Regions from separate parts of the Sphingomonas sp. DBB INV C78 genome, predicted to be linked through region 2. Evidence: predicted binding sites of a transcription regulator. Region 2 holds the regulator's gene; the other holds the start of a gene.
The links. The regulator LexA, encoded in region 2, represses DNA repair genes until DNA is damaged. The targets are predictions, from matches to a motif close to GTTCCNCNCTTGTTCT.
Positions count from the first base shown of each region.

Region 1: ACFB49_RS05300 (ATP-dependent helicase) is a predicted target of LexA. The motif match lies at 2,307-2,322, and genes of this name have one in related genera.

Region 1 is NZ_CP170544.1:1,090,388-1,094,337, forward strand. It holds gene ACFB49_RS05295 (SDR family NAD(P)-dependent oxidoreductase) at 1-20, shown strand, start outside; gene ACFB49_RS05300 (ATP-dependent helicase) at 27-2,288, opposite strand; gene aqpZ (aquaporin Z) at 2,424-3,131, shown strand; gene ACFB49_RS05310 (MFS transporter) at 3,195-3,950, shown strand, end outside.
Region 2 is NZ_CP170544.1:1,469,083-1,473,032, forward strand. It holds gene trpC (indole-3-glycerol phosphate synthase TrpC) at 1-637, shown strand, start outside; gene moaC (cyclic pyranopterin monophosphate synthase MoaC) at 634-1,110, shown strand; gene glp (gephyrin-like molybdotransferase Glp) at 1,111-2,301, shown strand; gene lexA (transcriptional repressor LexA) at 2,359-3,033, shown strand; gene ACFB49_RS07035 (ComEC/Rec2 family competence protein) at 3,279-3,950, opposite strand, start outside.

The DNA of each region.
Region 1 (3,950 bases), 380 kb from region 2:
GAGAGTCCAACCCCGAATGAGGCCGCTCAGGCCGGGGTGATGAAGCTGTCCAGCACGCGCTTGCGGCCGGACAGCTCGAAATCGATCTCCAGCTTGTTGCCTTCGATCTCTGCAATCGCGCCATAGCCGAACTTCGTGTGGAACACGCGCTGGCCGACGCTGATGTCGGATCGCGGCTTGGCGGCATAGGTGGCGGCTGAGGCGCGCACTTCGACAACCCGCTTGGGCGTGAGATCGTAGCCCGAAGCCGCCGCGCGCTGCCAGCCGGGGCCACGACCCATGCCGCGCCCGACGTGATGAAACGGATCGCTCTGTTCGGACCATTGCGCCCGCCACAGGCTCTCGCCGCCGCTCATCGTCGTCTCGCTTTCGATATGCTCGGGCGGCAGTTCGGCCACGAAACGGGACGGGATGGATGAGGTCCATTGGCCGTAGATGCGGCGATTGGCGGCGTGGATGATCGTCGCCAATCGGCGTGCGCGTGTGATCGCGACATAGGCAAGGCGGCGCTCTTCCTCCAGGCTGGCGATGCCGCCTTCATCGAGTGCGCGCTGGGAGGGGAACACCCCCTCCTCCCAACCGGGCAGGAAGACGGTGTCGAATTCCAGACCCTTGGCGGCGTGGATCGTCATGACCGTCACCTTTTCGGTTTCCCGGTCGGCGTCATTGTCCATGACGAGGCTGACATGCTCCAGGAAGGCGGGGAGGGTCTCATATTCCTCCATCGCCCGGGCCAGTTCGGCCAGATTTTCGAGCCTGCCGGAGGCTTCGGTCGTCCGCTCCGCCTGAAGCATCGCGGTGTAGCCGGATTCATCGAGCATCAGCCGCGCCAGTTCGGCATGCGGCAGATCGTTCAGCCGGTCGCGCCAACGGGCGATGTCGCCGATCAGATTGCCGAGCGCACGTCGTGCCTGTGGCGTCATCTCGTCCGTATCGAGAATGCGCGCGGCGGCCAGCGTCAGCGGGATGCCTTCCGCGCGCGCAAGCTGGTGAATCTTGGCGACCGCCTTGTCACCCAGGCCGCGCTTGGGCGTGTTGACGATGCGTTCGAAGGCAAGGTCGTCGGCGGGTTGATGGATGACGCGCAGATAAGCGAGCGCGTCACGGATTTCCGCGCGCTCGTAAAAGCGGAAGCCGCCGACGATGCGATAGGGCAGGCCGATCGCAATGAAGCGATCTTCGAACTCGCGGGTCTGGAACTGGGCGCGGACGAGGATCGCGGTGTCCTCCAGCCTGCCGCCGCCGCGCTGAAACGCCTCGATCTCGTCGCCGACGCGGCGGGCTTCCTCGGGCCCGTCCCACACGCCGATCACGCGGACCTTCTCGCCCTCGTCCACCTCGGTCCACAATTCCTTGCCGAGGCGACCGCCATTATGCGCGATGACGCCGCCGGCAGCGGCCAGGATATGCGGCGTCGAGCGGTAATTCTGCTCGAGCCGGACGATCTTGGCTCCGGGAAAATCCTTCTCGAAGCGCAGGATGTTGGCAACCTCCGCGCCGCGCCAGGAATAGATCGACTGGTCGTCATCACCGACGCAGCAGATATTCTTGCGTGTCTGCGCGAGTAGGCGAAGCCAGAGATATTGGGCGCTGTTGGTATCCTGATATTCGTCCACCATGATGTAGCGGAAGCGCTGCTGATAATGCTCCAGCACGTCGCGGTGCGTCTTCAGGATCACCAGCATGTGCAACAGAAGATCACCGAAATCGCAGGCGTTCACGGCGCGCAGCCGGTCCTGGTAGGCGCGATAGAGTTCCTGCCCGCGGCCGTTGGCAAACAGCTCGTTCTCGCCGGCGTCCAGGTCCGCCGGCGTCCAGCCGCGATTCTTCCAGCGATCGATGAACCCGCCGAGCATCCGCGCCGTCCAGCGTTTCTCGTCGAGATCGGCGGCGGTGATGAGCTGCTTCATCAGGCGAAGCTGATCGTCGGTATCGAGGATGGTGAAATTGGATTGCAGGCCGACCAGTTCGGCATGGCGGCGGAGCATCTTCGCGCCGATTGCATGGAAGGTGCCGAGCCAGGGCATCCCCTCCACCGCATCACCCAGCATGCGGCCTACGCGCTCCTTCATCTCGCGTGCGGCCTTATTGGTGAAGGTGACGGCCAGAATTTCCGACGGCCAGGCCAGACGGGTCGCGACAAGATGCGCCAGTCTCGCAGTCAGCGCGGCGGTCTTTCCTGTGCCTGCGCCGGCGAGCACAAGCACGGGACCTTCGGTCGTCAGCACGGCATCGCGCTGCGGAGGGTTGAGGCCGCGCAGATAGGGAGGCTCGGAAGCGGGTGTCATGATGGGCTGATTCACCCGTGAACAGTTAGGGAACGGCGTGCGCCGGGGCAATGGCTAGTGCGGGTATTTCCCGATGGTGCGGCCGGTGAACAATGATAGCCTCCCGCTCACCCAGGACGGCAAATGGGGGTCGAGATGCCTTTGACTCAACGACTTGTGGCGGAACTGATCGGCACTTTCTGGCTGGTATTCGGGGGCTGCGGCAGCGCGGTTCTTGCAGCCGCCTTTCCTGAAGTGGGCATCGGCCTGCTCGGCGTAAGTTTGGCCTTCGGTCTTACCGTGCTCACCATGGCCTATGCGGTGGGGCATATTTCCGGCGGCCACTTCAATCCGGCTGTCACGATCGGACTGTGGGCGGGCGGGCGTTTTCCGGCCAAGGACATCCTGCCTTATATCGTTGCTCAGGTGGTGGGTGCGGTGATCGCAGCCTTCATCCTGCTGCATATCGCCAGCGGCGCACCGGGATTCGAACTCGGGCCGACCGGGCTTGCCGTGAACGGCGTCGGCGAACACTCGCCCGGCCATTACACGCTGGGGGCGGGCATTGTCATCGAGATCGTGCTGACTTTCGGCTTCCTGTTTGTTATCATGGGTTCGACGGACACGCGGGCGCCGGCCGGTTTCGCGCCGATTGCCATCGGCCTGGCACTGACCCTGATCCACCTGATCAGCATTCCGGTGACCAATACGTCGGTGAACCCTGCGCGTAGCACCGGCCCGGCATTGCTGGTGGGCGGCCTCGCGCTCCACCAGCTATGGGTCTTCTGGGTGGCGCCGATCATAGGTGGCCTGCTGGGCGGCTTCGTCTATCGGGCCGTTGCCGGCGTTCCACCGGTGCGTTGACCATGGCTTGACGCCATCCCGATCAAGGCCCAATCCCCGCCCGCTTAAGACGGGATGGGCCGAATGACGGGAATGCTGGTGAATACACCCTCGGCGCGGCGAGTGCTGGGGGCGAGCCTAATCGGCACGGCGGTCGAGTTCTACGATTTCTACATCTACGCGACGGCCGCGGCGCTGGTGTTTGGTCCGCTCTTCTTTCCAGCCTCCGATCCCGGCATCCAGCAATTGCTGTCGCTGGCGAGCCTTGCCGTCGCTTTCGTCGCGCGGCCTGTGGGCGCCGTGGCGTTCGGCCATTTCGGCGATCGTGTGGGGCGAAAGTCGACGCTCGTCGCATCGCTGCTGATCATGGGTGGTTCGACGACCGCGATCGCCTTCCTGCCGACCTATCAGATGATCGGCTGGGTCGCGCCGGCTTTGCTGTGCCTGCTGCGGTTCGGTCAGGGCTTCGGCCTTGGCGGGGAGTGGGGTGGGGCGGCGCTGCTGGCGGTGGAGAATGCGCCGCCAGGCTGGCGCGCGCGCTTCGGCATGGCGCCGCAGCTTGGCGCTCCGGTCGGTTTCATAGCTGCTAACGGCCTGTTCCTTCTGCTCGGCCTGACGCTGACGCCCGAGCAGTTCAAAGATTGGGGCTGGCGTATCCCCTTCATCGCCAGCGCCGCGCTGGTGGCGCTCGGCCTGTGGATTCGGTTGAAGCTTACCGAGACGCCGGCTTTTGCCGCATCGCTGAAGGAAGCGCCGCCACCGCGCGTGCCGATCGCTGAGCTGTTCCGCAATCACGCCGTCGAAACGATCGGCGGCACGCTCGCGGCCGTGGCCTGCTTC
Region 2 (3,950 bases):
CTTCGGCCTGATCGCCGAGATCAAAAAGGCCAGCCCTTCCAAGGGCCTGATCCGCGCCGATTTCGATCCGCCGGCCCATGCCCGCGCCTATCAGGCCGGGGGCGCCGCCTGCCTCTCGGTGCTGACCGACGAGCCTTATTTCCAGGGCGATGACGATTATCTCGTCGCCGCCCGCGCCGCCTGCGATCTGCCCTGCCTGCGCAAGGATTTCATGGTCGATCCCTGGCAGGTGGCCGAAGCCCGTGCACTCGGCGCCGATGCCATCCTCATCATCGTCGCCGCGTTGGACGACGGCGAGATGGCCGAGATCGAGGCCGCCGCGATCCACCATGGCATGGATGCTCTAGTCGAGGTGCATGACGCCGATGAATTTGATCGCGCGCTCCGCCTCAAGTCCCGCCTGATCGGCGTCAACAATCGCGACCTGCGCGATTTCACCATCGATCTCGCCCGCACCTGGGAACTCGCCGATCGCGCGCCGGCCGGCTGCACCTTCGTCACCGAAAGCGGTATCGGATCGAAGGCCGATCTCGATGCAATGGCGAAGCACCACGTCTCCTGCTGCCTCGTCGGGGAATCGCTGATGCGCCAGGCCGATGTTGAAGCCGCCACCCGCAAGCTGCTGACCGGCCAATGACCGAAAATCGCCTCACCCACCTCGACGAAGCCGGCGCCGCCCGCATGGTCGATGTCTCGGTCAAGGCCACCACCGCACGCGAGGCGACCGCCACCGGCCGCATCAGCATGACGGTCGATGCCGCCGCCGCCATCCGCGACGGCGCGGTCGCCAAGGGCGACGTCCTCGCCGTCGCCCGCATCGCCGGGATCATGGCCGCCAAGAAGACGAGCGACCTCATCCCGCTCTGCCACCCGCTGCCGATCGCGGGCGTCACGCTCGATCTCGCAGTCGGCCCGGGCGGCGTCACCGCCACCGCCGTTGTCCGCACCACGCACCAGACGGGTGTGGAGATGGAAGCGCTCACCGCCGTCTCGGTGGCGCTCCTCACCGTCTACGACATGGCCAAGGCGCTCGATCGCGGGATGGTGATCGGTGAGGTCCGACTCATCGCCAAATCCGGCGGCCGCTCGGGCGACTGGCGCGCGGACTAGGTGGCCGCCCTCCTCCCCCTCGCCGAAGCACAGGCGCAATTGCTCGCGCTCGCGCCTGCGCTGCCCACCGAAACCCTCCCGCTGGTCGAAGCCGCTGGCCGCTGGACGGCGGAGCAGGTGCTTGCCCGCCGCACCCAGCCCGCCGCCGATCTTTCGGCCATGGACGGCTATGCGATCCGTTTCGCCGAGATGCCCGGGCCGTGGCGCGTCGTCGGCGAAAGCGCGGCTGGCTCCACACTCGGCTTCACTCTGGCCGCGGGAGAAGCTGCGCGCATCTTCACCGGCGCCCCCGTCCCCGCCGGCGCCGATGCGATCCTGTTGCAGGAGGAAGCCCAGCGGGGCGGTGATCGCCTCGTTTTGGCCGGCGAAGGCCCACCCCATGCCGGCGCCCATATCCGCCGCACCGGCAGCGATTTCGCATCCGGCGACGCGCTGATCGAGCCCGGTGCGCGCCTCACCCCCGCCCGCATCGCGCTCGCCGCGACCGGGGGGCATGGCGCGCTGGCCGTTCGCCGCCGTCCGCGCATCGCCCTCATCTCCACCGGCGACGAACTCGTCCCCGCCGGCGAGCCGGTGGACGGCGTTTGCCTGCCCTCTTCCAACGCGCCGATGCTTGCCACCCTGCTCGCAGCCGAAACGCCCGCAATCGTCGAGGATCGCGGCATCGTGCCCGACGATCTTGCAGCCACCATCGCGGCCGCCGATGCCGCGCGCGGCGCTGATATCATCGTCACCACCGGCGGTGCCTCGGTCGGCGATCGCGATTTCGTGCGCCCCGCGCTGGAAGCAGCCGGCGCGACGATCGATTTCTGGCGGGTAGCACTCAAACCGGGCAAGCCGATCATGGCTGCGAAGTTGGGCAGCACAATCGTCCTCGGTCTTCCCGGCAATCCGGTGTCGGCTTTTGTCACCGCCCGGCTTTTCCTGCTGCCCTTGGTCCGCCATCTCGGTGGCGCCGCTGATCCGTTCGACAGCCCGGAGACCGCCCAGCTCTCAACGCCATTACCTGCCACCGGAAAACGCATGGAATTCCTGCGCGGCCAGCGCAGCGGCGGAATGGTTCAAGCACTCGGTTCCCAGGACAGCGCTGCGCTCGCCATGCTGGCGGCCGCCAACGTCCTCATCATCCGCCCGCCCTTCGCGCCCGCCGCTGCCGCGGGCGATGTTGTCGAACTGTTCTCCATCGCTTGACAAGAACCGTTCCGTTTCCTACACGTTCTCCGTTCGTTCCTTCGTTCGGGGTTAGCCATGCTGACGCGCAAGCAACATGAACTGCTCTGCTTCATCCATGATCGGCTGGCTGAAACCGGCGTCTCTCCTTCGTTTGAGGAGATGAAGGAGGCGCTCGATCTGAAATCCAAGTCGGGCGTCCACCGCCTGATCAGCGCGCTCGAAGAACGCAGCTTCATTCGCCGTCTGCCCAACCGCGCCCGCGCGCTCGAAGTGCTGCGCATGCCGGAACGGACACCGGAGGCAAAGCCCGCCCCCGCACAGCCGGCGATCCTCAAGCCCGCCGCCAAGGCGCTGCCGATCGCGGCCAACGACGTGCTGGAAATTCCACTTCACGGTCGCATCGCCGCCGGCCTGCCGATCGAGGCGCTGGAAGGCCAGTCCTCGCTGTCGGTGCCCGCTGCCCTGCTTGGCCCGGGCGATCATTATGCGCTCGAAGTGTCCGGGGATTCGATGGTCGAAGCCGGCATCCTCGACGGCGATTTCGCGCTCATCCGCCGCACCGAAACGGCCCGCGATGGCGAGATCGTCGTGGCGTTGATCGACGACAATGAAGCGACCCTCAAATATTTCCGCCGCGAAGGCGCGATGGTCCGCCTCGATCCCGCCAACCGCGCTTATGATCCGATGCGCTACAAGCCCAACCAGGTCCGCGTGCAGGGCAAGCTGGCGGGGTTGATCCGCCGATATTGAGTGGGGCGCGCGCCCTTTCACACTCTCACCGTCACCCCGGCGAAGGCCGCGGTCCATGGCTATCCCGAAAGCGGTAACGCGGATGGAGCGAGCCATGGATACCAGCCTGGGCAATGCCGCGGGACCAGATCTTCAAATCCTCCCCGAGCTTGTCTCGGGGAGGGGGACCATGCGCAGCATGGTGGAGGGGTAATTCCACCGTTGCGTCGGGCGGTCGCCCTCCCCCAAGCGAGCTTGGGGAGGATCTATGTCCGCTTCGTCGACGACAGCGGACGATCACCCGGAGAGCCTCCAGCCTGACGCACCACAGTCCAAGGCTTACCCCGCCGCGCCTCCTCCACCGTCCGCACCCGACCGCTTCCAAGGTTGATCGCCAGCCCGCCCGTCGTCGCCAGGAACAGCCGGTCGGCCTTCAGCCAGCGCGGGCGGCAGGTGCGTGGCAGACGGCGGTCGCTAATGACGATGTCCGCCGACGCGCAAGAGCGGTTCATCGCCTCGATGTCGACCAGATAAGGTGAGCGCGTCGCAAGGAGCGTCCAGTTGCGACCGCCGCGCTCTATCCGCGTCCGGCACAGATCCGCGCCGCAGCGCATCCCCGGCCTGTCGTCGAACGCGACCGCATCCGCCGCGACGCCCGCCGCCTCGCTTAGCATGTCGCGCACATAATCCCCCGCCCGCGGCCGCAGCAGCGCGATGCTGCCGTCCGCGTCACGCAAGGCGACATGACGACCGTCACCGGTAATGAGCAGATCGGGTGCCGGCGTAGCGATCGCCCATAACGCCCCCACCACCAGCGGCAATATCCCCAGCCGCCGCATGCGCGTCCGCCAGAGCGCGATCCACAGGCCGCCTGCCACCATCAGCGCGAACGCGCCCGATAGCATCGACGGCAGCATCGCGACCGCCCCTGGAAGCCC